Regions from separate parts of the Bradyrhizobium sp. 62B genome, predicted to be linked through region 1. Evidence: predicted binding sites of a transcription regulator. Region 1 holds the regulator's gene; the other holds the start of a gene.

Region 1 (14,763 bases):
GGCTCGCGCTGATCCTGATCACGCTGCTCTACAACGGCGTGGCGGGCCTGAACGTTCAGCTCTTCACCGCAGACACGCCTCCGCCCGGCTCGACCGAGGGCGGCCTGCGCAACGCCATCGTCGGCTCGATCATCATGACCGTGCTCGGCGTCGGCATCGGCGCGCCGCTCGGCCTGTTCGCCGGCACCTATCTCGCCGAGTACGGCCGCAACGACAAGCTGACCTCGGTGATCCGCTTCATCAACGACATCCTGCTCTCGGCGCCCTCGATCATCATCGGCCTGTTCATCTACGGCGCGGTGGTGGTGCCGATGCGCGGCTTCTCGGCGATCGCGGGCGCGCTGGCGCTTGCCGTGATCGTGATCCCGGTCGTGGTGCGCACCACCGAGGACATGCTGCTGCTGGTGCCGAACCCGCTGCGTGAAGCCGCCAGCGCGCTCGGCCTGCCGCGCTCGCTGGTGATCAAGCGGATCGCCTATCGCGCGGCGCGCTCCGGCCTCATCACCGGCGTGCTGCTGGCCACCGCGCGCGTCGCCGGCGAGACGGCGCCGCTGCTGTTCACCGCGCTGTCGAACCAGTTCTTCAGTCTCGGCCTGGACAAGACGATGGCGAACCTTCCAGTCACCATCAACAACTTCGTGCAGAGCCCCTACGCCTATTGGAAGCAGCTCGCCTGGAGCGGCGCCCTGCTGATCACCCTGACCGTGCTTGCCCTGAACATTGGCGCCCGCATCATCGGCGCCGAGAGGACTGCAAAATGAGTGAAATCTCTGTTTCCGTCAGCGCGCCGAGCGTTCACCCCGGCTCGCAGCCGCTGCCCGAGGCGCCAGCCAAGGTCACCGCGCGCAACCTGAATTTCTACTACGGTGAGCACCACGCGCTGAAGAACATCAATCTGACGCTCGGCGCCAATCGCGTCACGGCCTTCATCGGCCCGTCGGGCTGCGGCAAGTCCACGCTGCTGCGCATCTTCAACCGGATGTACGACCTCTATCCGGGACAGCGCGCCACCGGCCAGCTGTTGCTCGACCACACCAACATCCTCGATCCCAAGCTCGACCTCAACCTGCTGCGCGCCCGGGTCGGGATGGTATTCCAGAAGCCGACGCCGTTCCCGATGACGATCTACGAGAACATCGCCTTCGGCATCCGCCTCTACGAGAAGATCTCGAAGTCCGAGATGGACGACCGGGTCGAGAAGGCGCTGCGCGGCGGCGCGCTGTGGAACGAGGTCAAGGACAAGCTCAACGCCTCCGGCCTGTCGCTGTCCGGCGGCCAGCAGCAGCGCCTGTGCATCGCCCGCACCGTCGCGGTGCGGCCTGAAGTGATCCTGTTCGACGAGCCCTGCTCGGCGCTCGACCCGATCTCGACCGCCAAGGTCGAGGAGCTGATCCAGGAATTGTCCGAGAACTACACGATCGCGATCGTCACCCACAACATGCAGCAGGCGGCGCGCGTCTCCGACAAGACCGCCTTCATGTATCTCGGCGAGCTGATCGAGTTCGACGACACCAGCAAGATCTTCACGTCGCCGAGCGATCGGCGTACGCAGGATTACATCACCGGCCGGTTCGGCTGAGGAGACGCAACATGGGTTCTGAACATACCGCAAAGGCTTTCGACACTGACCTCCAGGAGCTCACCCGCCTGGTCGCCGAGATGGGCGGAATCGCCGAGCGCATGATCGTCGATTCCGTCGGCGCGCTGATCCGCCGCGACGTCGCGCTCGGCCAGCGCGTCGTCACCATCGACGCCGATCTCGACGCGCTGCAGAAGCGCATCGAAGAACGCGCCGTGCTCACTATCGCCCGCCGCCAGCCGATGGCGGTGGATCTGCGCGAGATCGTCGGCGCCATGCGCGTCGCGACCGACCTCGAGCGCATCGGCGACCTCGCCAAGAACATGGGCAAGCGCGTCGCCGCGCTGGAGACCGACTTCCATCCGCTCAAGCTGTTCCGCGGCCTCGAGCACATGACCGACCTCGTGCAGCAGCAGGTCAAGTCGGTGCTGGATGCCTATGCCGCGCACGATCTGCCGGCGGCGATGGCGGTGTGGAAGGGCGACGAGGAAGTCGACGCGATCTGCACCTCGCTGTTCCGCGAGCTCCTCACCTACATGATGGAGGATCCGCGCAACATCTCGTTCTGCATCCATCTGATGTTCTGCGCCAAGAACATCGAGCGGATCGGCGACCACGCCACCAACATCGCCGAGACCGTGTTCTACATGATCGAGGGCCAGGCGATCACCGACAAGCGGCCGAAGGGCGACATGACGACCTTCGCCACGACGGTCCCGAATACCTGAAGACTTGATATCCGAAGACCTAAGGAGCGACGACACCATGGGCGCACGCATTATGGTGGTTGAGGACGAGGAAGCTCTCACCGAGCTTCTGCGTTACAACCTCGAAGGCGACGGCTATGACGTCGAGACGGTGATGCGCGGCGACGACGCCGACACCCGCCTCAAGGAGCACATTCCCGATCTGATCGTGCTCGACTGGATGCTGCCGGGCCTCTCCGGCATCGAGCTGTGCCGGCGCCTGCGCACCCGGCCCGAGACCAAGCAGCTGCCGATCATCATGCTCACCGCGCGCGGCGAGGAGAGCGAGCGGGTGCGCGGCCTTGCGACCGGCGCCGACGACTACATCGTCAAGCCGTTCTCGGTGCCGGAGCTCTTGGCGCGCGTGAAGGGCCTGCTCAGGCGCGCCAACCCCGAGCGGCTCGCGACCGTGCTGGCCTATGGCGACATCGAGCTCGATCGCGACAAGCGCCGCGTGGCGCGCTCGGGCCGCCCGATCGATCTCGGCCCGACCGAATATCGGCTTCTGGAGTTCTTCCTGGAGCATCCCGGCCGCGTGTTCTCGCGCGAGCAGCTGCTCGACAGCGTCTGGGGCCGCGACATCTATATCGACGAGCGTACCGTCGACGTCCATATCGGCCGCCTGCGCAAGCTGCTCAATCTCGGCCGCGAGCAGGACCCGATCCGCACCGTCCGCGGCGCCGGCTACGCGCTGGATGATCGCTTTGCGAAGGCTGAGCAGACGTAGGACCTGCTTCCGTAATCCAACAAAAAGCGCGCCAGCTGACGCGCTTTTTCGTCTCGATGCCTAAGACCGTGTTTACCGCGGGCCCGGCTTCGCCGGTGCGCGCCGGCGATCCGCTGCCGGCTGATACGCCACGCGCGAATGCTGGGCGCAGTAGGGCAGGCCGGACAGCGCCTTGCCGCCGCAGAAGAAGAAATCCGGGCTCGAGGGATCGCCGACCGGCCAGTGGCAGGTCGCCTCGTTGAGCTCGAGCAGCGACAGCCGCTGGCTCATCGGCACCACGTTGTCGTAGGTGACCGGTTCGGCCTCGACTTCGACCTCGAAGGCCTGCGCCAGTGCGGTGTTGCCGCGCGCAATGGGGCGGGTCACCCGCATCATGTGCTGCGCCGGGCGTGCCTTGCGCGGCCGCGGCGCGGCCGACGAAGGGCTCTTGGCGCGGCCGGACAGGCCGAGCCTGTGCACTTTGCCGATCACGGCATTGCGGGTCACATTGCCGAGCTCTGCTGCGATCTGGCTGGCCGACAATCCGGCCTCCCAGAGCTTTTTCAGCTGCTCGACGCGATCGTCGGACCAGGTCAAAACCGTCATTGCACCCTTTCCCTCGCTGCGCTTCTGCCATCCTGGCGGTCCGTGCGGCGAATGCCTAAGCCTCAAAAACCCGTGCCGTCAGAATCCCTTAAGGCTCGCCGGGCGCGCTACTCGCGCCCGAACGTTTACGCCGGTACATGAGGACTCTTGGGATCAGAACTGCTGCACGAGATGTCGTATCTGACAGCCCAAACGCTACAATATGGCGTGACTCACGCGCAAGAGTCCGCCGACTCGCTTCCACATGTTCCGTGGTGTAAAACCCGCAAAATCGCCACCGCAAGACTACGGAATCTGCGTTTCCCGAGGCTTTCGGGCGGCATTGACACCCGTTTCACCAGGCCTAAGATAGTCCCGCGTGCCGCCCTTAAAAGGCGGCACGTTTCGTTTTCCGGGCCGGTCAATGGTGCGTTGCGCAATGCACGCCCCACACCGTCCGCAACATCAAGTGACCGTCATGACTAACAGCGTAGCCCCGCATTTGCTCCCCGTTTTCGCCAGGGCCAACCTCGGTTTTGAGCGCGGCGAAGGCTGCTGGCTGATTGCGACCAATGGCGATCGCTATCTCGATTTCACCTCGGGCGTTGCTGTGAACGCGCTCGGCCACGCCCATCCCGCGCTGGTCAAGGCGTTGCAGGAGCAGGCGACGAAGCTGTGGCACATGTCGAACCTGTTCCAGAGCCCGGACGGCGAGAAGCTCGCCGCGCGCCTGTGCAACGAGAGCTTTGCGGACTTCGTGTTCTTCTGCAATTCCGGCGCCGAGGCGCTGGAGGGCGTGATCAAGCTGGTCCGCCATCATCACTTCTCCAAGGGCCATCCGGAACGTTACCGCATCATCACCTTCGAAGGCGCGTTCCACGGCCGCACGCTGGCGACCTTGGCTGCGACCGGCTCTGCAAAATATCTCGAAGGTTTTGGACCGCCGATGGACGGCTTCGACCAGGTGCCGCATGGCGACCTCGAAGCCGTCAAGAAGGCGATCGGCCCCAACACCGCCGGCATCCTGATCGAGCCGATCCAGGGCGAGGGCGGCGTGCGGTCGGCACCTCCCAATTTCCTCAAGGCGCTGCGCCAGCTTTGCGACGAGAAGGGGCTGCTGCTCGCCTTCGACGAGGTGCAGACCGGCATGGGCCGCAGCGGCGATCTGTTTGCCTACAGGCGTACCGGCGTGACGCCTGACGTGATGTCGCTGGCCAAGGCGCTCGGCGGCGGCTTCCCGATCGGCGCGGTGCTGGCGACCGCGGATGCGGCGGCCGGTATGGGGCCGGGCTCGCACGGCTCGACCTTCGGCGGCAATCCGCTGGCGATCTCCGCGGCCAACGCCGTGCTCGACGTCATGCTCAAGCCAGGCTTCTTCGACCACGTGCAGAAGATGTCGCTGCTGCTCAAGCAGAAGCTCGCCTCCGTGATCGACCGTCACCCCGACATCGTCAGCGAAGTGCGCGGCGAGGGCCTCCTGATCGGCATCAAGGCCGTCGTGCCCTCGGGCGATCTCGTGGCCGCCTTGCGCGACGAGAAGCTGCTGACCGTCGGCGCCGGCGACAATGTCGTGCGCTTCCTGCCGCCCCTGATCGTCACCGAAGCCGAGATCGAGGACAGCGTCATCAGGCTCGAGCGTGCCTGCTCCGCATTGGCGGCCGGCCAGACCAAGCGGGCAAGCTGATGAGCAAGTCCCCGAAGCATTTCCTCGACATCAACGAGCTCCCGCTGTCGGAGCTCAAGCGCATGCTCGCGGCGTCAAGCGCCATGAAGGCCAAGCAGAAGGCGCAGCAGCCGGTGCGGCCGCTCGAAGGCAAGACGCTGGCGATGATCTTCGAGCGCCCCTCGACGCGGACGCGGGTGTCGTTCGACGTCGCCATGCGCCAGCTCGGCGGCGAGCCCATCATGCTCACCGGCGCCGAGATGCAGCTCGGCCGCGGCGAGACCATCGCCGACACCGCGCGCGTGCTGTCGCGCTATGTCGACGCCATCATGATCCGCATCCTCAACCACGATGCGCTGCTGGAGCTCGCGGCCAACGCCACCGTGCCCGTCATCAACGGCCTGACGCGGCGCTCGCATCCCTGCCAGGTGATGGCCGACCTCATGACCTATGAGGAGCATCGCGGCCCGATCGAGGGCAAGACGGTGGCCTGGACCGGCGACGACAACAACGTGCTGGCGTCCTGGGCGCATGCCGCCGAGCGCTTCAAGTTCCAGCTCAATGTCGCGACGCCCCCGGAGCTCGCGCCGAAAAAGGCGATGCGCGACTTCATCAAGTCGACGGGCGCGCCGATCATGCTCGGCACCGATCCCGAGGCCGCCGTGAAGGGCGCCGACTGCGTCGTCACCGACACCTGGGTGTCGATGGGCGACAAGGAAGGCGAGCATCGCCACAACGTGCTCAAGCCCTATCAGGTCAATGGCAAGCTGATGTCGCTGGCCAAGCCGGATGCGCTGTTCATGCACTGCCTGCCCGCCCATCGCGGCGAGGAGGTCACCGATGAGGTGATCGACGGCCCGCAATCGGTCGTGTTCGACGAGGCCGAAAACCGCCTGCACGCGCAGAAAGGCATTCTGGCCTGGTGCTTTGACGCGGTGAAGTAGCTTCTTGTAGCTCGGATGGAGCGCAGCGAAATCCGGGTTCTCAACGCGCGGAAAGATCTCCCGGATTACGCTGCGCTCCATCCGGGCTACGCGAGCCGTCGTTCCGTGAGGAATGCGGGCATGCCTCTTTCAATTTGCATCGACCGACCCCAGATAATGCGCCATGGTTTCCCAATCCCCTGACATGAAAGCCGGGCCCGAAGGTCCGGTTCGCGCGCCATCTTCGATTCCGATCGATGACGCCGTGCTGCCCTACGAGGTCGATGCGCTCGACGTACGCGGCCGCCTTGTGCGGCTAGGCCCGGCGCTCGACGACATTCTCACCAAGCACGATTATCCCGCGCCCGTGGGCAAGCTGCTGGGCGAGGCCATCGTGCTGACCACGCTGCTCGGCTCGGCGCTGAAATTCGAGGGCCGCTTCATCCTGCAGGCGCAGACCGACGGTCCGGTGTCCTTCCTGGTGGTGGACTATCAGGCGCCGGATCGCCTGCGCGCCTATGCGCGCTTCGATGCCGCGCGCCTTGGGGAAGCCCAGAAATCTGGCATGGATTCCGGTGCGCTGCTCGGCCACGGTCATCTCGCCATGACCATCGATCAGGGCCCTGACATGAGCCGCTACCAAGGTCTGGTCGCGCTCGACGGCGGCACCCTGGAAGACGCCGCCCATGAATATTTCCTGCGCTCCGAGCAGATCCCGACGCGCGTGCGCCTCGCGGTCGGCGAGGAGTGGCGCTCCGCCGATGGCGGCAAGCATCGCTGGCGCGCCGGCGGCATGCTGATGCAGTTTCTGCCGAAGGCGCCGGAGCGCGCGCGGCAGGCCGATTTACATCCCGGCGATGCTCCTGACGGCATCGAGGTGCATGCCGTCGCCGAGGACGATGCCTGGGTCGAGGCACGCTCGCTGATCGAGACCGTCGAGGACGTCGAGCTGATCGATCCCGAGCTCTCCGGCGAGCGGCTGCTGTTCCGCCTGTTCCACGAGCGCGGCGTGCGCGTGTTCAATCCGATGGTTCTCAAGGCACAGTGCTCCTGCTCGCGCGATGCGGTCGCTTCGATGCTCCAGAGCTTCTCGCCGGATGATCGTGCTGCGATGGTCAAGGACGACAAGGTGGTCGTGACCTGCGAGTTCTGCAGCTCGGTGTATCAGTTCACCCCGCACGAAGCGGGCGTGGAAGACGCGTAGCGAGCTCTCCTAGGGTGGGCAAAGGCGCATTTGCGCCGTGCCCACAAGCTCTCTCGGTTGCGAACGATACGTGGGCACGCCTTCGCTCTTCGAGCTACGGCGGACAAGTCGCTTTGCCCACCCTGCGGCACCTGCGAAACCGGCCCCTTAGTTCAACACCCGCTTGCTGTCCGGGCTGTCCAGCGAAAACGCCGGCACGTCGATCTCGAAGCGTTCGCCGCTTTCGCTGACCATCTGGTAGCGGCCGGTCATGAAGCCGGAGGCGGTCGAGAGCGGGACGCCCGAGGTGTATTCGAAGCGCTCGCCGGGGGCCAGGATCGGCTGCTCGCCGACCACGCCCTCGCCCTTCACCTCCTGCTGGCGGCCGGAGGCATCGGTGATGATCCAGTGCCGCGTCTTGAGCTGCACGGTCTCCTCGCCCGAATTGGTGATGACGATCGTGTAGGACCAGAAATAGCGGGAGCGGTCGGCCGACGACTGCTCCGGAACAAAGTTCGGCTCGACGGTCACTTCGATGTGGCGGGTCACGGCGCGGTACATGGCTGCCACCATACCGAAATCGGCCGCCGGAACCAAACGCCGCGGCCGGGTTTGGCGACATCGTCCCGCCAGAATTCGAAGGGAATGACACCCCTGAGGGAAACCCCCGCAGGACATCCCCTTGCAGGGAAACACCTTCGGGAGACCCCCATGTGATCCGGCCGCTTTGCGAGAGTGCGACCGGACCGGTACACTCCTTCAGGCGTCGCGATTTGCGGAAGGGTTTTTGCGCCCCGATGACCATTGCCGACCAAGTAACGGGATCGACGATCGCGGGAACCGCCAAGCCTGCAGACAGTAGGCCTGCGGAGGCGAAGCCGCGCCTGCGGGCGCCGGCCATCACGCTGCCCGCAATCGGCGAGCGCGAGCTCCGGCTCGACCTGTTCCGCGGGCTCGCGCTGTGGCTGATCTTCATCGACCATCTGCCGCCCAGCCTTTTGACCTGGTTCACGATCCGCAATTACGGCTTCAGCGACGCCACCGAGATCTTCATCTTCATCTCCGGCTACACCGCCGCCTTCGTCTATGGAAGGGCGATGCTGGAGAGCGGTTTCGTCATCGCCACCGCGCGCATCCTGCGCCGGGTCTGGCAGATCTACGTCGCCCACGTCTTCCTGTTCACGATCTTCCTCGCCGAAATCTCCTATGTCGCGACCAGCTTCGAGAACCCGCTCTACACCGAAGAGATGGGCATCATGGATTTCCTCAAGCAGCCCGACGTCACCATCGTGCAGGCGCTGCTGCTGCGTTTCCGCCCCGTCAACATGGACGTGCTGCCGCTCTACATCGTGCTGATGATGGCGCTGCCGCTGATCCTGTGGTCGATGAAATGGCGGCCCGACGTCACGCTCGGCCTCTCGGTCGTGCTCTACGCGGTGACCTGGGAGTATGACCTTTACCTGTCGGCCTATCCGAACGGCTTCTGGGCCTTCAACCCCTTCGCCTGGCAATTGTTGTTCGTGTTCGGTGCATGGTGCGCGCTCGGAGGTGCGCGACGCATGTCCCGTATCCTGGCCTCGCCGGTGACGATGTGGATCTCGATCGCCTATCTCGTCGCGGCGTTCTACGTGACGCTGACCTGGTACGTGCCGCAGCTCTCCCAGTTCATGCCGAAGCGGATCGAGCAGTGGATGTACCCGATCGACAAGACCGATCTCGACGTGCTGCGCTTCACGCATTTCCTGGCGCTGGCGGCGCTCACCGTGCGCTTCCTACCCCGGGATTGGCCGGGCTTGAAATCGCGCTGGCTACGACCATTGATTCTATGCGGGCAGCACTCCCTCGAGATTTTCTGCCTCGGCGTCTTCCTGGCCTTTGCCGGCCATTTCATTCTCGCCGAAGTCTCCGGCGGGGCAGCCATGCATGCGCTGATTAGTCTCTCCGGGGTGCTGATCATGTGGGGCGTGGCCTGGGTGATTTCGTGGTACAAGCGCGTGGCTGACAAGAGCGGTGCGAAAACCAAAAACGCCGTCGGCAACGCCGATCTGGCGGGAGGGGGCTGATGAAGGCGAAGGTTCTCCTGAGCCTGATCCTGCTATGCGGTAGCCTCGCCGCGCCTGTGGCGCGCGCGGGCGATGCTGCGCCTGCCGTACCTGCCGCGTGCGAATTGCCGTCCTATTTGCTGACCAGCGAAAGTCAGCTTCCCAAGGTCGCCGACGCCGTCAAGGCCGGCAAGCCGCTCGAGATCCTGGTCATCGGCAGCCGTTCGACCACGATTCCGTCCTCGGAGAGCAGCTCCTATCCCGCGCGCATGGAGGCGATCCTCAAGGACAAGCTGCCGGCGTCGGAGGTGGTGCACGTCTCCGTAGAAATACAGAGCAAGAAGACGGCCGAGGAGACCGCCTCGACCTTCGTTAAGCTGATGGAAGCAAAAACGCCTACTTTGGTGGTCTGGCAGACCGGGACCGTGGACGCCATCCGATCCATCGATCCCGATGAATTCCGCAGCGCCGTGACCTCTGGGGTTGTTGCGTTGCAAAAGGCAGGGACCGACGTCGTCTTGATGAATTTGCAGTACAGCCCGCGCACCGAAACGATGATCTCGGCCCAACCATTTCTCGATAATATGCGCGTGGTGGCCCAGGAGCATGATATTCCGCTGTTCGACCGTTTCGCGATCATGCGGCAGTGGAATGACCAGGGTCAATTCGACCTGTTCAGCCCGTCCCGCGGGCCCGAGCTGGCGAAACAGGTTCATGATTGCCTCGGCCGGGCGTTGGCACAGTTCGTGATCGACGCTGCCCATCTGGAGCCGGCCCAGCAGCAAAATTGAGGTCTAGCGTTAATGAGTTCTCTTCGCCCTTTTTGTCTGACGGCATGGCTGACCGCGCCTGCGGCAGCAGCGCTGTTGTTGCTGGCGCCGGCCTCGCAATCGCATGCGCAGACCGCACAGGCGACGCCCGCGCCAGTGCAATCGGCTGATCCCGCCCCCACCTCGCCCTCGCAGACCACCGTTGCGGTGACCTCACCGGAGCAGCGCGGCGTCACGTCGCGCGCCATCGACAAGGTGAAGCAGGTCGCCAAATCCGCCGCCGATATTTTCAGCCGCGTGCCTTGCCTGCCGCCCAAAGACGCGAACAAGGGCGGCGCGAAGGCGATGGGCTCGCTGCCGCATGTCGCGGGCAAGCTCGTTGCGGGCAAGCCCGTCCTCATCGTCGCGTTCGGCTCGTCGTCGACCGCAGGCTTCGGCGCCAGCTCGCCGGAGTTCAACTATCCGAACCGGCTCGCCGCGCAGCTGCGCCGGCACTATCCGACCGCGGACATCACCGTCGTCAATGCCGGCGTCGGCGGCGAGGACGCGCCCGAGATGATGAAGCGCCTCCAGACGCAGGTGATCGACGTGCATCCGGATCTCGTGATCTGGCAGGTCGGCACCAACGCAGTGCTGCGCAATCTCGATCCCGGCGAGACCGCAAAACTGGTCGAGGACGGCATCAGCCGCATCCAGGCCGCGGGCGGCGCCGACATCGTGCTGGTCGATCCGCAATATTCGCCCGCCGTCAACCAGCGCAAGGAGAGTGCCGGCAAGATGGTGCACCTGCTCGGCAAGGTCGCCGAGCTGCGTCACGTCGGCATCTTTCCGCGCTTCGAGGTGATGCGCGACTGGCACGAGAACCAATCGATCCCGGTCGAGAGCTTCGTCATCGCCGACGGCCTGCACATGAACGATTGGGGCTATGCCTGCTTCGCGCAGCTGCTCGGCGACGACATCATCCGCTCCGTCGGCCAGATCAGGCTCGGCGTGAACGTGCCGGCGGACGTGCGGACGTACCGGCCGATGTGAAAAGACGGCGCGTAGGGCGGGGTTAGCCCTGTAGATGCGCGAAGCGCATCTGCTCGGCGTAACCCGCCATTGTCTGTCTGTGCGGAAACGGAAGCGGCGGGTTACGCCTTCGGCCAACCCGCCCTACCAAGCGATCACGCCTTCTCCAGCGCCGCCGTCAGATCCTCGATCAGATCGTCCGGATGCTCCAGGCCTGCCGAGAAGCGGATGAAACCTTCGCCGATGCCGAGCGCGGCGCGGTCTTCCGGTTTCAGGCGCTGATGCGTCGTGGTGGCCGGATGCGTGACGAGGCTCTTGGCGTCGCCGAGATTGTTCGAGATCCGCGCAAGCTTCAGCTCGTTGAGCACGCGGAACGCGGCAGCCTTGCCGCCCTTGACCTCGAAGCCGACCAGCGTCGAGCCGCCGCGCATCTGCTTTTTCACCAGCGCCGCCTGCGGATGATCGGCGCGTCCGGGATAGACCAGCCGTGCGATCTTCGGATGGCTCGCCAGCACCTCGGCGATGCGCGAGGCGGTATCGGTCTGCGCGCGCACGCGCACGCCCAGCGTCTCCAGACCCTTGAGCAGGACCCAGGCGTTGAACGGCGAGATCGACGGCCCGGTCTGGCGCATGAAATTGTGGATGTGTTCCGCGATGAAGGCTTCCGAGGACAGGATGATGCCGCCGAGGCAGCGGCCCTGGCCGTCGATATGCTTGGTCGCGGAATAGACCACCACGTCGGCGCCGAGCGCGAGCGGGCTCTGCCAGATCGGCGTTGCGAACACGTTGTCGACCACGAGCCGCGCGCCGCCCTTGTGCGCGATCTCGGCGATCCCGGGAATGTCGAGCACATCCAGCGTCGGATTGGTCGGGCTCTCCAGGAAGAACGTCTTGGTGTTCGGTCGCAATGCGCGCTGCCACTGGTCGAGGTCGAGCCCGTCGACCAGCGTGGTCTCGATGCCATAGCGCGGCAACAAGTCCTGCACGACGTAGAGGCACGAGCCGAACAGCGCCCGTGAGGCCACCACGTGATCTCCGGCCTTGAGCGGCGCCAGGATCGCGGTCGTCACCGCGGCCATGCCTGTCGCCGCCGAGCGGGCGGCTTCGGCGCCCTCGAGCTCGATCATGCGGCGCTCGAACATTGCGATGGTGGGATTGGAGTAGCGCGAATAGATGAAGCCCGGATCCTCGCCCTTGAACCGCGCCTCGCACTCCTCGGCGCTGTTGTAGACGTAGCCCTGGGTCAGGAACAGCGACTCCGACGTCTCGCCATATTGCGAGCGCAGGGTGCCGGAATGGACCAGGCGGGTTTCGGGGCGGTAAGCAGCAGGCGACTTCGACATAGGACCCTCCGACATGACCGTCTCGTCGAAGACGGTCACAAAAAAACCGGCCTGGATATCTCCACGGGCCGGGATCACAGAGGTCCCCGGCCTGTTTAGCGACTTATTTAACGTGGCTGCAAGCCGGCCGGCTCAAATCACCACGGGATAAGTGATGCTCATATTCCGCAATGCCCTTTCCGTCAAGGCGTCCATCGGATAGCCGTAAAAGACTTGTATTTCCGGCATGTCCGGATGCAATTGACCCCTGATGAGGACCCCCGGTTGACGTTCACGGTCGCGCCCGACGCCAATGGTATCCTGCCCGACCGCATGATCGCGGCGATGGCGGAGGCGGGGCTCATCCTGCCCGCCTATGATTTCGTCGAGAGCCAGATCCAGCCGGCGAGCCTCGATCTGCGCCTCGGCGACATCGCCTATCGCGTCCGCGCCAGCTTCCTGCCCGGTCCCGGCTCAACCGTCGCCGAGCGCATCGACGAATTGAAGCTGCACGAGTTCAGCCTCGCCGACGGTGCGGTGCTGGAGACCAACTGCGTCTACATCGTGCCGCTGCTGGAAAGCCTCGCGCTGCCGCCGGAGATCGTCGCGGCCGCGAACCCCAAGAGCTCGACCGGCCGGCTCGACGTCTTCACCCGCGTCATCGCCGACGGCACCCGCCGCTTCGACATGATCGGCGCCGGCTATCACGGTCCGCTCTATGCCGAGATCAGCCCGAAGACGTTTCCGGTGCTGGTCCGCGAGGGCTCGCGCCTCAGCCAAGTGCGCTTCCGCACCGGCGATGCCATCCTCAACGCCGACGAGCTCGACGGCCTGCACGCCACTAAGCGTCTCGTCGATGTCGACGATGCCGATCTGTCGGGCGGTGTCGCTGTCTCCGTCGACCTCTCCGGCGAGAAGGCGAGCGGCTTCGTCGGCTACCGCGCCAAGCGCCACACCGGCGTCGTCGACGTCGATCGCCGCTCCGGCTACGCGGTGGAAGATTTCTGGGAGCCGATCTCGGCCCGTCCCGACGGCAGCCTGATCCTCGATCCCGGCGAGTTTTACATCCTGGCGTCGAAGGAAGCCGTGCAGGTGCCTCCGGACTACGCCGCGGAGATGGTGCCATTCGATCCGCTGGTCGGCGAATTCCGCGTGCATTATGCCGGATTCTTCGATCCCGGCTTCGGCTATGCCGGCGCCGGTGGGCTGGGCTCGCGCGCCGTGCTGGAGGTGCGTTCGCGCGAAGTGCCGTTCATCCTCGAGCACGGCCAGATCGTCGGTCGCCTCGTCTACGAGAAGATGCTGGCCCGCCCCGACGCGATGTACGGCCAGCGCATCGGCTCCAATTACCAGGCCCAGGGCCTCAAACTATCGAAGCATTTCCGGGTGTAGCGCGATCCTGTAGCCCGGATGGAGCGCAAGCGTCATCCGGGACAGTCTCGCTTGTGGCACGATCCCGGATTGCGCTCCGCTCCATCCGGACTACGAGGTGACGAGATGAGCAATCCATCCGAACTCGACGCAAAGATTGCCGAGAACGTCGCGGACGCGCTGATCTATTCGGATCGGTCCGGCACGATCATGCGGTGGAACGGTGCAGCGACGGCCCTGTTCGGCTTCACCGCCGCGGAAGCGCTCGGCCAGAATCTCGACCTGATCATTCCCGAACATCTGCGCGCCGCGCACTGGAAAGGTTTCGAGGCCGCGCTCGCGAGCGGCAGCGTGAAGCTTGCGGGCAAGCCGACGCTGACCCGCGCGCTGCACAAGAGCGGACGCAAGCTCTACATCGAGATGACGTTCGCATTGGTGCGGGATTCCGGCGGCAACGTGCTGGGATCAGTGGCGATGGCGCGCGACGTCACCGAACGGGTCGAGCGTGAGCGCGCAGCCAAGACGCCGCCGCAAACTTCGTGATGCGGAATTGGCGGGCGCTCGCGCAGGGCGCCCTGCGCGGCCGTCATGTTGCCTGCCGTGGGGTGCGGTGACACACTCGATCGAAATCATGATCGGGAGTGAACATGACCGCCGTCTCAGACGCCGCGCAGGAAGCCCAATGGAAGCGCTGGCGCGCGGTTGCCGAGCTCTATCACGCCTACTTCACCGGGCTCATCCTCACCGTCGTCACGCGGCGCGGCACGGCTGACGCCGCCGAGTTCGTCTTCCGCGTGTTTCGTCGCCAGCAGCAGGAGCGCTTCCTGCCGGGCCTGAAGAAGCTCGGGCTCGATCATCTGCC
Region 2 (14,763 bases), 2.0 Mb from region 1:
TCCGACCATGGCTTGGTGCGGCCGGAGGCGACATCGAGGATCAGGCGGAACAGGTCCCAGCCGCATTCCTCGATGGTCTTCTCGCCGGTGGCGATGCTGCCTGAATCGAAGTCGATCAGGTCCTTCCAGCGCCGCGCGAGCTCGCTGCGGGTCGCGACCTTGATCACGGGCGCCGCGGCAAGGCCATAGGGCGTGCCGCGGCCGGTGGTGAACACCTGCAGCGTCATGCCGGAGGCGAGCTGGAGCGTGCCGCAGATGAAGTCGCTTGCCGGCGTTGCCGCGAACAGCATGCCCTTCTGCGTCGCCTTCTCGCCCGGCGAGAGCACGCCGGTGATCGCGGATGATCCGGACTTGACGATCGAGCCGAGCGACTTCTCAACGATGTTGGCGAGGCCGCCCTTCTTGTTGCCGGGCGTGGTGTTGGCGCTGCGGTCGGCGCCGCCGCGGGCCAGATAAGAATCGTACCAGGCCATCTCGCGCACCAGCGCGCGGCCGACATCCTCGTTGATCGCGCGCCGCGTGAGGAGCTGGATGGCGTCGCGCACCTCGGTGACCTCCGAGAACATCACGGTCGCGCCGGCGCGCACCAGGAGGTCCGCGGCAAAGCCGACGGCGGGATTCGCGGTGACGCCGGAGAAGGCGTCACTGCCGCCGCATTGCAGGCCGATGACGAGATCGGAGGCCGGGCAGGTCTCGCGTGTACGCTTGTTGAGGATCTTCAGGCGGGCTTCCGCCTGGGTCATGATGGCATCGACGATCGCGCCAAAGCCGTCGAAGGCTTCGTCCTGCATCCGCACGATGGCATCGCTGACGCCCTCCGGCACCAGCCGCTCGGGCGCGAGTTTTTCGCAGCCGAGGCCGACCACCAGAATTTCGCCGCCGAAATTCGGGTTGAGCGCGAGGTTCTGCAGCGTGCGGATCGGCACGACAGCGTCGGGCGCGGTGATGGCGACGCCGCAGCCATAGGCGTGGGTCAGCGGCACGACGTCGTCGACGTTGGGGTACTTCGGCAGCAACTCGGCGCGGATGCGCTTCACCGCATATTCCATCGTGCCCTTGACGCATTGCACCGAGGAGGAGATGCCCAGAATGTTTTTCGTGCCGACCGATCCGTCCGGATTGCGGTAGCCCTCGAACGTAAAACCTTCGAGCGGCGGCAACGGGGCGGGGACGGCGGTGGAGATCTCGAGCTTGTCGAGGTCGGGGGCCTCCGGCATGCGGATGCGCGCCTCGTCCACCCATTCTCCGGCCAGGATCGGCGACAACGCATAGCCGATGATCTCGCCGTAGCGGATGATCGGCGCGCCTTCCGCGATATCGACCAGCGCCGTCTTGTGCCCCTGCGGCACGAAGGCGCGCAGCGTCAGCCCGCTGGCGAAGCGGGAGCCGGCGGGAAGCCCGAAATCGTTGACCACGATTGCGACATTGTCGCGCTCGTTGAGCTTGATGTAGCGGGGCTGCTCTTTCGCTGCGACGTCCTGGTCCATGGGAGGACTCCGTCTTGTAGGGCGGGTCAGCCGTAGGCGTAACCCGCCACTTCTCTCGATGCTGGAAGATAGGAGGCGGGTTGCGCCAGCGCACTGCGCAGCCGCCGGCTAACCCGCCCTACGAACGTGCATCAGCCCGGGAATGTATAGGCCGTCTTCACCGTGGTGTAGAACTCGCGGGCGTAGGAGCCCTGCTCGCGGGCGCCGTAGCTCGAGCCCTTCCGGCCGCCGAACGGCACGTGATAGTCGACGCCGGCGGTCGGCAGATTGACCATCACCATGCCGGACTCGCTGTTGCGCTTGTAGTGCGAGGCGTATTTCAAGCTCGTGGTGCAGATGCCGGAGGCAAGGCCGAACTCGGTGTCGTTGGAGATGGCGAGGGCCTCTTCGTAGTTCTTGGCGCGGATGACGGCGGCGACCGGGCCGAAGATCTCCTCACGCGCGATGCGCATGTTGTTGTTGGCTTCGGTGAACAGCGCCGGCGCGAGATAATGGCCGGGGTTCTCGCGCTTGAGCAGCTCGCCGCCGAAGGCGAGCTTGGCGCCCTCGTCCTGGCCGATCTTGATGTAGCGCAGGTCCTGGTCGAGCTGGCTCTGGTCGACCACGGGGCCGATATGCACGCCGGCCTTGAGCGCGTCGTCGACCGACAGGCTGTTCAGGCGCTCAGCCACCGCCGCGACGAAGCGGTCGTGGATGCCTTCGGTGACGATCAGGCGGGAGGAGGCGGTGCAGCGCTGACCGGTCGAGAAATAGGCGCCGTTGACGGCGACCTCGACGGCGGTCTTGAGGTCGGCATCGTCGAGCACGACCAGCGGATTCTTGCCGCCCATCTCGAGCTGGAATTTCTTCATGGGGTTCGAGAGCACGCAGGCCTGCGCGATCTTGCGCCCCGTCTGCACCGAGCCGGTGAACGAGATCGCGGCGACGTCCGGGTGCTCGAGCAGGGTCTGGCCGACCACCGAGCCGGAGCCGACCACGAGGTTGAACACGCCGGCGGGAATGCCGGAGCGGGTGATGATCTCGGCGAGCGCGTGCCCGGAGCCGGGCACCAGCTCGGCCGGCTTGAACACGACGGTGTTGCCGTAGCAGAGCGCCGGCGCGATCTTCCAGGCGGGGATCGCAATCGGGAAATTCCAGGGCGTGATCATGCCGACGACGCCGACGGGCTCACGCGTGAGCTCGACGTCGAGGCCGGGGCGCACCGAGGCGCCCTTCTCGCCGATCAGGCGCAGCGCCTCGCCGGCGAAAAACGCGAAGATCTGGCCGGCGCGGGCGACTTCGCCGATACCCTCGGGGAGGGTCTTGCCTTCCTCGCGGGCGAGCAGGCGGCCGAGCTCTTCCTTGCGAGCGAGGATCTCGAGGGAAATCTTGTTCAGCGCGTCGAAGCGCGCCTGCGGCGTCGACTGCGCCCAGGCAGGGAAGGCGGCCTTGGCGGCGGCGATCGCCTTCTCGGTCTGCGCCTTGTCGGCCTTGGCGTATTCGCCGACAACGTCGTTGGTGTTGGAGGGGTTGATGTTCCTGGTGACGCCCGAGCCGTCGACCCATTCGCCGCCGATGAAGTTCTTAAGGATCGCAGTCATCGTTTCCTCCATATTCAAGGGGGCATGATCCTGGTCGGAAAACCGGTGTCCACTTTTCCGGGATCATGCCTGAGTGTTTACCGTACCAGGCACGGACGCTTGTCGTCGAAGGTCCAGCCGGGGATCAGGTCCTGCATGGCAATAGCGTCATCCCGGGCGCCAAGTCCATGCTGCTTGTAGAGGTCATGCGCGGCGGCGATAGCGGCCCTGTCGATTTCGACGCCCAGGCCCGGCCTGTCAGGCACGGCGATCTTGCCACCCTTGATCTGAAGCGGCTCCCTGGTCAGCGCCTGGCCGTCCTGCCAGATCCAGTGGGTGTCGATCGCGGTGACCTTGCCGGGGGCGGCGGCGCCGACATGGGTGAACATGGCCAGCGAAATGTCGAAATGGTTGTTGGAATGCGAGCCCCAGGTCAGGCCGTTGTCGCGGCAGGTCTGGGCGACGCGCACCGAGCCCTGCATGGTCCAGAAATGGGGATCGGCCAGCGGGATGTCTACCGCCCCCAGGCGCAGCGCATGGGAGAGCTGCCGCCAGTCGGTCGCGATCATGTTGGTCGCGGTGGGCAGCCCGGTGGCGCGGCGGAACTCGGCCATGATCTCGCGGCCGGAGAAGCCGGCCTCCGCGCCGCAGGGATCCTCGGCATAGGCGAGGATGCCGTGCATGCCCTTGCAAAGCTTGATCGCCTCGTCGAGCGACCAGGCGCCGTTGGGGTCGAGCGTCACGCGCGCGTTGGGAAAACGCTTTGCGATGGCGGTGACGGCCTCGATCTCCCGCTCGCCGCGCAGCACGCCGCCCTTCAGCTTGAAGTCGGCGAAGCCGTAATGGTCGTGGGTGGCTTCCGCGAGCCGCACCACGGCCTCCGGCGTCATCGCCTCCTGGTGGCGGAGATTGAACCATTCGGGTTTGCCGGTCTCGCCGTTGACGTAGCTGAGCTTGCTCTTGCGCCGATCGCCGACGAAGAAGAGATAACCGAGCGTCTCGACGCTGCTGCGCTGCTGGCCTTCGCCGAGCAGGGCGGCGGCCGGCAGGTTGAGGTGCTGACCCAGCAGATCAAGCAGCGCGGATTCGATCGCGGTGACCGCGTGGATCATCACGCGCAGATCGAAGGTCTGCTTGCCGCGGCCGCCGGCATCGCGGTCGGCGAAAGCCGTGCGGACGTCGGCGAGGATGTTGTTCATCGCGCCGACGGTCTTGCCGATCACGAGGTCGCGCGCGTCCTGCAGGGTCTGCCAGATCTTCTGCCCGCCCGGCACCTCGCCGACGCCGGTGTGGCCGGCATTGTCGGTGAGGATGACGATGTTGCGGGTGAAGAACGGCGCGTGCGCGCCGCTCAGATTGAGCAGCATGCTGTCGCGGCCGGCGACCGGGATCACCTGCATCGCCGTGACGATTGGTGCGCCGGAAATCTCGGTCAGGGCCATCGCTCGCTCCTCGTTGTGGTCGGTCTATTCTGCCGCCTGTTGTGTCGATCGGATGGCGGGCAGATTCTTCACCAGCGCGGTCACTTCCGCGATCTCCTGCTCGGTGAGGTCGGTGAGCGGCGGGCGGACCGGGCCGGAATCGCGGCCGATCACCTTCATGCCGGCCTTGATGATCGAGACCGCATAGCCCTTCTTGCGGTTGCGGATCGCGATCAGCGGCAGGATGAAATCCTTCAAGCCAGCCTGGATCGTGGCGTGGTCGCGCTTGCGCACGGCCGCGTAGAAATTGGTGGCGAATTCCGGCACGAAGTTGAACACGGCGGAGGAATAGGTCGTCACGCCCATGTCGAGATAGGGCAGCGCGAAGGTTTCCGCGGTCGGCAGGCCGCCGACATAGGTCAGGCGGTCGCCGAGCTTGGTGTAGACGCGGGTCATCAGCTCGATGTCGCCGATGCCGTCCTTGTAGCCGACGAGGTTCGGGCAGCGCTCGGCAAGGCGGGCGAGCGTGTCGGGCTGCAGGATGGCGTTGTCGCGGTTGTAGACGATGACGCCGATCTTCACGGCCGCGCAGACTGCCTCGACATGGGCGGCAAGGCCCTCCTGCTCGGCATGGGTGAGATAGGGCGGCAGCAGCAACAGACCGTCGGCGCCGGCCTTTTCCGCGCCGATCGCGATCTCGCGCGCGATCGCGGTGCCGTAGCCGGTGCCGGCGAGCACGGGCACGCGGCCCTTGGTCTCGTCGACGGCAATCTTCACGACTTCAGGAACTTCGGTCGGCGTCAGCGAGAAGAACTCGCCGGTGCCGCCGGCGGCGAACAGGCCCGCGACGTCGTAGCCGCACAGCCAGTCCATGTTGGCGCGGTAGGTCGCCTCGTCGAAGGAGTAGTCAGCCTTGAATGGCGTGACGGGAAAGGACAGGAGGCCGGATCCGATCTTCTGGGCCATTTCCTGCGGGGTCATCTTGCTCACGGGCGCTGTTCCCTTCGTGCGTGTTGTGTCGGACGCGGGCCTCGATGCCTGCGCGTCCATGCGCCGTGGTTTAGGAGACCGTTCGATGCGGGTCCAAGCTAAAGCCTATATCGACCGATGCGGATTGAGCATCAATCCTCCGTCACCTCCGCGGAGGACAATTCACCGGCGATTTTGACCAGTGCCGAGAGCAGCGGATTCTCGTCGTCGCGGCGCCAGACCATGAACAACTCGACCGGCACGCGGCCCCGCAGCTTGAGCGGACGCAGCCGGACGTCGGAAATCTTCAGGCCCGCAGCCGCGGCCGGCACGATGGCAAGGCCGAGTCCGGCGCGGACCATGGCGAGGATCGAGTGGATCTGGCTGAGATGCTGGACATAGCGCGGCAGCACGTCGGCGCGGGTGAATTGCGCCACCAGGAGATCGTGGAAGTAGCGGCTCTCATAGGGCGAATACATCACGAAGGGCTGGTCGTCGAAATCCTTGATGGTGATGCTGTCGGCGCTCGCCAGCGGATGCTTCTTCGGGATCGCGGCGAGCAGGGGCTCGGCGACGACGCGGCGGCTGGTGAGCTCGGGCCGCGCGATCGGCGGCCGGAGCAGGCCGGCGTCGATCTGGCCCGAAGTCAGCGCCTCGAACTGGTCGCCCGACACCATCTCCTTCAGCGAGAAATCCACCTCGGGCAATTTTGCGCGGCAGGCTGCGACCAGTTCCGGCAGGAAGCCGTAGGCGGCGGCCGCGGTGAAGCCGATCTTCAGCGAGCCGGTCTTGCCGAGCGCGATGCGGCGGGCGACCTGCGAGGCGCTTTCCGCCAGCTTCAGGATGCGCCGCGCCTCCGGCAGGAAGCTGCGCCCGGCAGGGGTGAGGCGGACCGAGCGGCTGGTGCGCTCCAGCAGCGGCGCATCGATGATGTGCTCGAGCACCTGGATCTGCCGGGACAGCGGCGGCTGGGTCATGTTCAGCCGCGCGGCGGCGCGGCCGAAATGCAGTTCTTCGGCCACCGTGACGAAACAGCGGAGCTGGTTGAGGTCGAACATCGATACATGCCTTAGATGAATAAGGCGTTTCCCCGGGACTTCTAGCATCGATCACCCCCAAAAACAAAGACGGCGGCTTCTGAGGGCCGCCGTTGAGTTGCCTGGTCAAGCTCCCATCGGAGCCCTCAGGAGGAAGGTTTGAGCGTCACCCGCTCGATCTTGCCGACGATGACGAGGTAGGCGAACGCCGCCACCAGCGCGTTGAGGCCGACGAACACCAGTGCGCCGTTGAACGAGCCGGTCGCGGCCAGGATGTAGCCGATCACGATCGGCGTGGTGATCGAGGAGAGGTTGCCGAAGGTGTTGAACAGGCCGCCGGAGACGCCGCCGGCTTCCTTCGGCGAGGTGTCGGAGACGACGGCCCAGCCGAGCGCACCGATGCCCTTGCCGAAGAAGGCGAGCGCCATGAAACCGACCACCAGCGCCTGTCCGTCGACATAGTTGCAGGCGATGATCGACATCGACAGCAGCATGCCGCCGACGATTGGGATCTTGCGCGCCATGGTCAGCGAGCCGGTCCGGCGCAGGATCGCGTCCGAGATGATGCCGCCGAGCACGCCGCCGATGAAGCCGCACAGCGCCGGCAGGGTCGCGACGAAGCCGGCCTGCAGAATCGACAGGCCGCGCTCCTTGACGAGGTAGACCGGAAACCAGGTCAGGAAGAAATAGGTCAGCGTGTTGATGCAGTACTGGCCGAGATAGACGCCGAGCATCATGCGGTTGGAGAGCAGCTGGCGGATGTGGTCCCAGCCGGAGCCGGCCTCGGGCGACCGCGCGCGCGGCAGGTCGTCCTTGGGCGCGTCGAGATCGACCAGCGCGCCGCCGTTCTTGATGTAGTCGAACTCGGCCTCGTTGATCGAGGGATGCTCCTTCGGGCCGTAGATGGTCTTGAGCCAGGCGAAGCCCATGACGATGCCGAGCGCGCCCATCACGAAGAACACGAAGCGCCAGCCGTACGAGTGGGCGATCCAGCCCATCAGCGGCGCGAAGATCACGGTCGCGAAATATTGTCCGGAGTTGAAGAAGGCCGACGCAGTGCCGCGCTCATTGCCCGGAAACCAAGCGGCGACGATGCGGGCATTGGCGGGAAAGGACGGCGCTTCCGCGACGCCGACCAGGAGGCGGAGCGCGAACAGCACCACGACGGCCGTGCCGGCGCTGAGGAAGCCGACCCAGCCCTGCATCAGCGTGAACAGCGACCAGATGATGATGCTGAAGGCATAGACGAGGCGCGAGCCGTAACGGTCGAGCAGCCAGCCGCCCGGTACCTGCGCCACGACATAGGACCAGCCGAACGCCGAGAAGATCCAGCCCATGGCGACGGGATCGAGATGCAGCTCCTTGGAGAGCGCGGGACCCGCGATCGACAGCGTGGCGCGGTCGGCATAATTGACTGTCGTGACCAGGAACAACATGGTCACGATGAACAGCCTGACGCGAGATCGCCTCACGTCCGCTGCGGACACCACTGCGCTCATCAGGCGCCTCCTTGAAACTCGAACATTTCCTCCAGGCGACTCCTAGAGGCGCGTGCGGCGGAGTGTCCAAGTTCAAGGCAGTATCGATCGATGCCGTTTTTGGATTGATGGAACGGCAGGTGAGGGGAACGATTGCATGGAGATGGCGAATGCGCTCACAGCGCACTCCATGGTCATTCCCCGCGCAGGCGGGGAATAGCATGCCGCAGCGTCTCGATTCAATTGCAGCTGTCACGGATTACTGGATCGTCCGGCTGCGCGGACGATGACATTGAGTTTGCGAAGGCAGCGTTGCTTACTGCTGCGCGCTCGGCAACAGCTGCGGCAGCACCCCGCGCGTCACGCCCGGCGGCACGGCATCCAGTCCGAGCACGGCACTCGCGGCCGGCAATGCCGCATCCGCCATCGCCGCATGCCCCTCGGCGCTCGGGTGCACCGCGCCGCCATAGACGGCGGAGAGCACGCCCCATGTGGCGTCGTGGATGTCGGTCGGCTGGCTCGCCGCCGGCAGGCCTTGCGGATAGGTCATCGCGGCGAAGTAGCTGTCGTTGGCGTCGCGGATCCAGCGCCCGCGGGGCAGGTAGGCGCGGTATTCCGATGCGCCGCGGCCGCACAGCATCGGCTGGCTCGCTGCGCTCACGATATCAGGATTGAAGCTCTGGCCGTTCTCGGCAAAGCAGGCGCGGTCGAATTCGGGATCGTTGCCCGAATGCGCGCAAAAGCCGTGATCGGCGAAGGCGGCCTGATGCGCATCAACGAAGGTCATGCGGTCGGCCTCGGGATCGCGGCACAGCGCGCCGCGGGTGCAGGTGGCGAGCGCCTTCAATTGCGGCAAGAACTCGGTGTCGACGAAGGTCGAGACGCGGGCGAGGCGCTGCGGGTCGGCGTTGAAGGACGGATGGATGTCGAACCCGGCGCGGCCGCCACGGCAGGGCACGCCGCCATCGGCAAGCGCGGGATTGGCGTAGGAGACATAGACGACGTGGGAGAGATCGCCGCCGACCAGCGGCTTCAAGGCCTCGCGCAGCTTGACGAAGTTCTGCGGCAGCTCGCGGGCCAGCGCATCGCGGGAATCGTCGACGCTCGCCATCACGCCGGAGCGGCGAAACAGCGCCCGCTCGGTCGCGGTGTCGACGATGACGTCGGCGACCAGGCCGGAGAAATAGACATCGTTGGCGCCGGCCGAGATCAACACGAGGTCGAGCGTGCGATCGGGCTGGCGCTTCTTCGCCGCGGTCAGCGCCTCGCGCAGCTCGGCGACCTGGGCGTTCACGCTGGTGTTGCAGACCCCGGTCTTGCCGGGGGGGCATTCGCGGGCGCGCTGCGAGCCGAGCAGCCCGTCGCTGATGCTGGCACCGGTGCAGGCGAGCGGCAGATAGGTCACGGCAATGTGGGTGTAGCGCACCGCGAGGGCCAGCGCGGTGCGCGTCTGGTAGCTGTACAGCGAGCGGTGGCAGGGCGCGTTGAACCAGAGCGCACTGTAGCGTTGCCAGTTGGCGAGCGTATCCGGCGCCTCGCAGGCGCGGCCGCCCTTGTAGCCGTGGCGGCTCGGCCGATAGTACTGTCCGCCGGCGGTGCCGAGATAAGAGCGGAAGCAGAAACCTTCGTCGGACAGCGCCAGCGGCCGGTCCGGATTGCCCTCGCCCGAGGCGATGCTGTCGCCGAGGCCGGCGACGAAGATGTCGCGGACCTGAATCTCGGTCTGGATCTTCTGGGTTGGATCGGAGCCGGAGGAGACATCGACGGTCGCGACCGTCGGCTTGCCGTAGCGGACACGCAAATTGATCGGCTCGGCGCAATCGAAGGTCGATTGTTGCGGGCCGTCGCCGTCGTCGAACGACCAGGCGCAGATGGCGCCGACCGGCACCGCGCCGACGAGGCGTACGGTGACGGGATGGTCGATCGGGGTGAGGTAGTTTTCCTTGGTGTTGTCGCGGGTGCAGGGCTGGTTGACGCGGCCCTGGAGGTCGATGCAGAGGCGGTTGACCATGTTGCGGGCCCAGCCGCGGCCTTCGCTCTGCTGCTCCAGCGATTGTTCTGCGGCGAGGATGTTGCGGTTACGCGCATTCTCGACATGGAACAGGAAGTCGCGCTCCTCGCGGAACAGCCGGAAGCGATTACGTACCTCCCAACTGATCTGCAGCGTGCCGGCATCCTGGGCGGCGGCGCGTTCTGCCGGCAAAACGGTCAAAAGCCCGGCCAGCAGCAGGGCGCAGGCGGAGAGGGTACGAAGGAATACAGGGATCATGGCCCGCGTCTTCAACGGCAAAGTTGAGGCGGAAATAAGAGAGCATTGCGCCGCCGCCCGCAACCCTTTGGTCTGGGCCGACCATTTCAGCGCTTGTTGGCCTGCCGCAGCAACCGCTCGCGCTCCATGGGCGTCACCTCCTTGGGCAGATTGGCCTGGGCACAGGCCTCCGCCAGCCGCCGCCGCTCCTGCCAGGGCTCCACCACGTTCATCCAGAGCTCGCGGGTGCCCATGATGGAGATGGCAAGGCCGAACGGGATCACGAAATAGAGAATGCGAAACACCAGGAGCGTCGCCAGGAGCTGCTCACGGCCGAATTCGGGCAGCGCCAGCAGCATGGCAGCGTCGAACACGCCGATCGAGCCGGGCGCATGGCTGGCGAATCCGAGCAGCGTCGCCAGGATGAACACCACGGCGAGCGACATGAAGTCGATCGGCGGGTTGGCCGGCATCAGGAGGTACATCGCCGTGGCACAGAAGCCGAGATCGACCACCCCGATCAGAATCTGGACCAGGGTCAGCGGCGCGGAAGGCAGCACCACCTTCCAGCCCTTCTGGCCGAGCTCGCGTCGCTTTTCGCCCATGCAGAGCCAGACCAGATAGGCGCCGATCGAGGCGAGGCCGCCAAGCGCGATCAGCCGGTTGATCGACGACGGCAGCTGATCCATCGAAGACGCCGCATCCGGATGGATCGCCATGCCGATCGAGAGCACGAAGATGTTACCGAGCCAGAAGGTCAGGCCGGACAAGAAGCAGATCTTGGCGACGTCGATCGCGTTCAAGCCATAGTCCGAATAGATCCGGAAGCGGATCGCGCCGCCGGTGAACACGGTGGCGCCGATGTTGTGGCCGATCGAATAGGACGTGAAGCTGGAGAGCGCCGCGATGCGATAGGGCACGTGCTTCTTGCCGATCGTTCGCAGTGCAAAAAAATCGTAGAAGGTCAGCGTACAGAACGCGAAAAACACGCAGATCGCCGCCAGCCCGATGCTCCCGCGGGGGATCTCGGTTAACGCAGTCAGGATGACCCCGGTATCGATGCCCTTGAGGGTCCGCACCAGCGTGGTGATCGCGAAAGCGATGATGAAGATGCTCGCGGCAACGCCAAGGCGTCGCCAGCCGATCCATCTCTTGAAGCCGCGTTTCAGCGCGGGCAGCAGTCCGTGCATTCATCCTCCCGGCGGGGGGCAAGACCGACCAGGCCAGGCATTGGCCAGTCGGGTGTGATCATGTCCAAAGGCAGGCATCGATCGCTCGGCATGATCCAGCTCATTTAAGGCAAAAACAGCGGCTTGTGCAGCCCTTGACAACAAGAGGTTCTGCGCTGGACCGGCCACTTTGTCATACGTGGTTCACATCGAAGGCGCGTTAAGCATATGAGTCGTGAAACCGGTCCGGCTCGTGCGTTCGTATGGGCCCTATGATTTCAGGTCCCGGCGCCGGCCGCATTGTTCCAGCGCAAGCCTTACGGGTCTTTTTTGGAACGTCGATGCCGGGCGCTCGTTGGGCCCCATCAGCAACCGAGCATGGCGGAATAAGCGGCTTTTCGTGCAGGCCGCGGCCTTCGTGTTCCAAGAACCGGAAGAGGACGGAACGATGGGACTGTTCACAAAAGACATCAAGACCATGAATGACCTATTCGTGCACCAGCTCCAGGACATCTATTACGCCGAGCAGCAATTGACTAAGGCGCTGCCGAAGATGGCGAGCAAGGCCACGGATCCACAGCTGAAACAGGGCTTTTTGACGCACCTCGAGGAGACCAAGGAGCACGTCAAGCGGCTCGAGGAAGTGTTCAAGATGCATGGCGTCCCCGTGAAGGCGGTCGACTGTCCGGCGATCGACGGCATCATCGAGGAAGCCGACGAGACCGCCGGCGAAGTCGCCGACAAGGCGGTGCTCGATGCCGCGCTGATCAACGCGGCGCAGGCCGCCGAACATTATGAGATCGTGCGCTATGGCAGCCTGATCGCCTGGGCCAAGCAGCTCGGCCGCAACGATTGCGCCAGCGTGCTCGCCAAGACGCTCGAGGAGGAAAAGGCGACCGACAAGAAGCTGACGACGCTCGCCGAGAGCAAGGTGAATTTGCGCGCGGCGAGCTGATGCAAGGCCAACCATGATTGGCGCCGCGCGGTAGTCCGCGCGGCGCTTTCACGCTCAACATCATTATTCGGTCGTTCTCGAAGCATGACGGAGGGTTAAAGGCGTACATGTCGCATGGGGCTGCAATCGAGGTGCAGCATGCGAGCCAACACCATCAAATATGAAACCTTCGACGGCAGGGCCGACACGCCACGCGCGGGCTCGGCTCTTGCGACTTCTCTCACGCTGGCCGCAATGAGTCTCGGCTATGGCGTGGTGCAGCTCGACGTCACCATCGTCAACACGGCACTCGATGCGATGGGCCGGGCGCTCGGCGGCGGCGTCGCCGAGCTGCAATGGGTGGTCAGCGCCTACACTATCGCGTTTGCCGCCTTCATCCTGACGGCTGGCGCTCTCGGCGACCGGATCGGCGCCAAGCGCGTCTTCATGGCGGGGTTCGCCATCTTCACCGCGGCCTCGCTCGCCTGCGCGCTGTCACCCAATGCGACCGTGCTGATCGGCGCCCGGCTGGTCCAGGGGCTGGCGGCGGCGATCCTGGTGCCGAACTCGCTTGCGCTGCTCAATCATGCCTATGCGGACGACCGCGCACGCGGCCGCGCCGTTGCGGTCTGGGCAGCCGGAGCCAGCCTTGCTCTCACCGCCGGCCCCTTCGTCGGCGGCGCGCTGATCACGCTGGTCGGATGGCGCGCCATCTTCCTGGTCAATCTGCCGATCGGGCTCGCCGGCCTGTGGCTGAGCTGGCGCTATGCCAGCGAGACCACACGGGCGCGCTCGCGCGAGATCGATCTGCCCGGCCAGCTTGCCGCGATCGGAGCGCTGGGGGCGCTGGCCGGCGCCATTATCGAAGGCGGTGCGCTGGGTTGGGGACATCCGGCGGTGATCGCAGGCTTTGCCGGCTCTGCCATTCTCGCTGCGCTCTTCATCTGGCGCGAGAGGTGCGCGGCGCAGCCGATGCTGCCGTTGTCGCTGTTCGGCCACAGGCTGTTCGCGCTCACCTCGCTCGTCGGCCTGCTCGTCAACATCGCCATCTACGGCCTGATCTTCGTGCTCAGCCTGTACTTCCAGCGGATCAACGGGCTGTCGGCGTGGTGGACCGGGCTTGCTTTCGTGCCGATGATGGCGGCGGTGCTGCCGATCAATCTGCTGGCGCCGCGCCTCGCCGAGCGCATCGGCGCGTGCCCGACCATCGTCGTCGGTGCCTGCGTGTCGGCGCTCGGCTGTCTCGGTCTGCTGTGGATCGCGGCCGACACGAGCTATTGGATGATCTGCGGGCAGATGATCGCGATCAGCGGCGGCCTAGGGCTATTGGTACCGCCGCTGACCTCGACGTTGCTGGGCAGCGTCGACAAAGCGCGCTCCGGCATCGCGGCGGGCGTCCTCAACGCGACGCGGCAGACCGGCAGCGTCCTCGGCGTTGCCTTGTTTGGATCGCTGATCGCGGGAACAGGCGCCTTCATGGAAGGCCTGCATGTGTCGTTGATTATTTCAGCGGCGGTCTTGTTGCTGGCGGCGGCGGTGATCGGCTTCGGTGCACCGGCGCGAGAATGACAATGTGAACGAATCCGGACATCCGCCATTTACCATTCGCGGACCGGTCATGTAGCCGGTTACCGATCGTCCACCTCTGTCGGTTCAAGTGCGAGTCCATAGGGACGGGGCCCGCAATGTATCAAGTTCTTTACTGTCTTACCGAGGAGCACGATCTGCGCCTCGTCGCGCTCGGCGGTGCGGTGTGCCTGCTCGCCAGCGCAGCGGCGATCAGCCTGTTCCATCGCGCGCGTGCGACGCACGGGCTCGAACGTCTTGCCTGGATCGGCCTCGATGCTGCCGTCAGCGGCTGCGGCATCTGGGCGACGCATTTCATCGCGATGCTCGCCTATGGGCCGGGAGGCGCGGGCGCCTACAACATCCCGGTGACGATCATGTCGCTGATCTTTGCGATCGCGGTGACCTTCGTGGGGCTGAGCATCGCCGTATCGTCCTCGCGCGCGGCGTGGGTCGCCCTTGGCGGCGCCATCGTCGGCACCGGTGTCGCGGCGATGCATTACACCGGCATGGCGGCGCTGGAGATACCCGCGCGGGTGGGCTGGATCGGAAGCACGGTTGCTATCTCGATCCTGTCCGGAATTCTCTTTGCGGCGCTTGCCCTGTTTGTGGCGGCGCGACGCGATGACCTCTTCCATGCGCTGACGGCGACTGCGCTGCTGACGATCGCCATCGTGGCACATCATTTCACGGCCATGGGCGCGGTGCTGCTGACGCCGGATCCGACGCTCGCGATCAGCGGCCTGTCGATCCCGCCGGCCTCGCTGTCCTTCCTCACCGCCAGCGCCGCGGTCGCGATCATCGCGATCGCCCTCGTGGCCGCGCTGCTCGACCGCCGCGCCAAGGGCGAACTGGGGGCCCAGCAAATGGTGTTGGACACGGCGCTCGAGAACAT

What was found. The regulator PhoB, encoded in region 1, activates phosphate uptake and scavenging genes when phosphate is short. The targets are predictions, from matches to a motif close to TGTCATNNANCTGTCAT.
Region 2: ML401_RS23605 (YbhN family protein) is a predicted target of PhoB. The motif match lies at 11,560-11,576, and genes of this name have one in related genera.

The regions. Positions count from the first base shown of each region.
Region 1 covers NZ_CP092841.2:6,987,808-7,002,570, reverse strand. The annotation lists gene pstA (phosphate ABC transporter permease PstA) at 1-761, shown strand, start outside; gene pstB (phosphate ABC transporter ATP-binding protein PstB) at 758-1,579, shown strand; gene phoU (phosphate signaling complex protein PhoU) at 1,591-2,307, shown strand; gene phoB (phosphate regulon transcriptional regulator PhoB) at 2,345-3,052, shown strand; gene ML401_RS33650 (GcrA family cell cycle regulator) at 3,125-3,637, opposite strand; gene ML401_RS33645 (aspartate aminotransferase family protein) at 4,095-5,300, shown strand; gene argF (ornithine carbamoyltransferase) at 5,300-6,223, shown strand; gene ML401_RS33635 (Hsp33 family molecular chaperone) at 6,387-7,406, shown strand; gene apaG (Co2+/Mg2+ efflux protein ApaG) at 7,554-7,946, opposite strand; gene ML401_RS33625 (OpgC domain-containing protein) at 8,183-9,448, shown strand; gene ML401_RS33620 (SGNH/GDSL hydrolase family protein) at 9,448-10,218, shown strand; gene ML401_RS33615 (SGNH/GDSL hydrolase family protein) at 10,231-11,229, shown strand; gene ML401_RS33610 (O-succinylhomoserine sulfhydrylase) at 11,364-12,551, opposite strand; SAM riboswitch at 12,626-12,705, opposite strand; gene ML401_RS33605 (2'-deoxycytidine 5'-triphosphate deaminase) at 12,786-13,922, shown strand; gene ML401_RS33600 (PAS domain S-box protein) at 14,028-14,444, shown strand; gene ML401_RS33595 (hypothetical protein) at 14,549-14,763, shown strand, end outside.
Region 2 covers NZ_CP092841.2:4,938,351-4,953,113, reverse strand. The annotation lists gene garD (galactarate dehydratase) at 1-1,487, opposite strand, end outside; gene ML401_RS23635 (aldehyde dehydrogenase family protein) at 1,619-3,067, opposite strand; gene gudD (glucarate dehydratase) at 3,145-4,488, opposite strand; gene kdgD (5-dehydro-4-deoxyglucarate dehydratase) at 4,513-5,457, opposite strand; gene ML401_RS23620 (LysR substrate-binding domain-containing protein) at 5,589-6,494, opposite strand; gene ML401_RS23615 (MFS transporter) at 6,620-7,972, opposite strand; gene ML401_RS23610 (hypothetical protein) at 8,268-10,220, opposite strand; gene ML401_RS23605 (YbhN family protein) at 10,307-11,389, opposite strand; gene ML401_RS23600 (ferritin-like domain-containing protein) at 11,817-12,323, shown strand; gene ML401_RS23595 (MFS transporter) at 12,462-13,871, shown strand; gene ML401_RS23590 (EAL domain-containing protein) at 13,988-14,763, shown strand, end outside.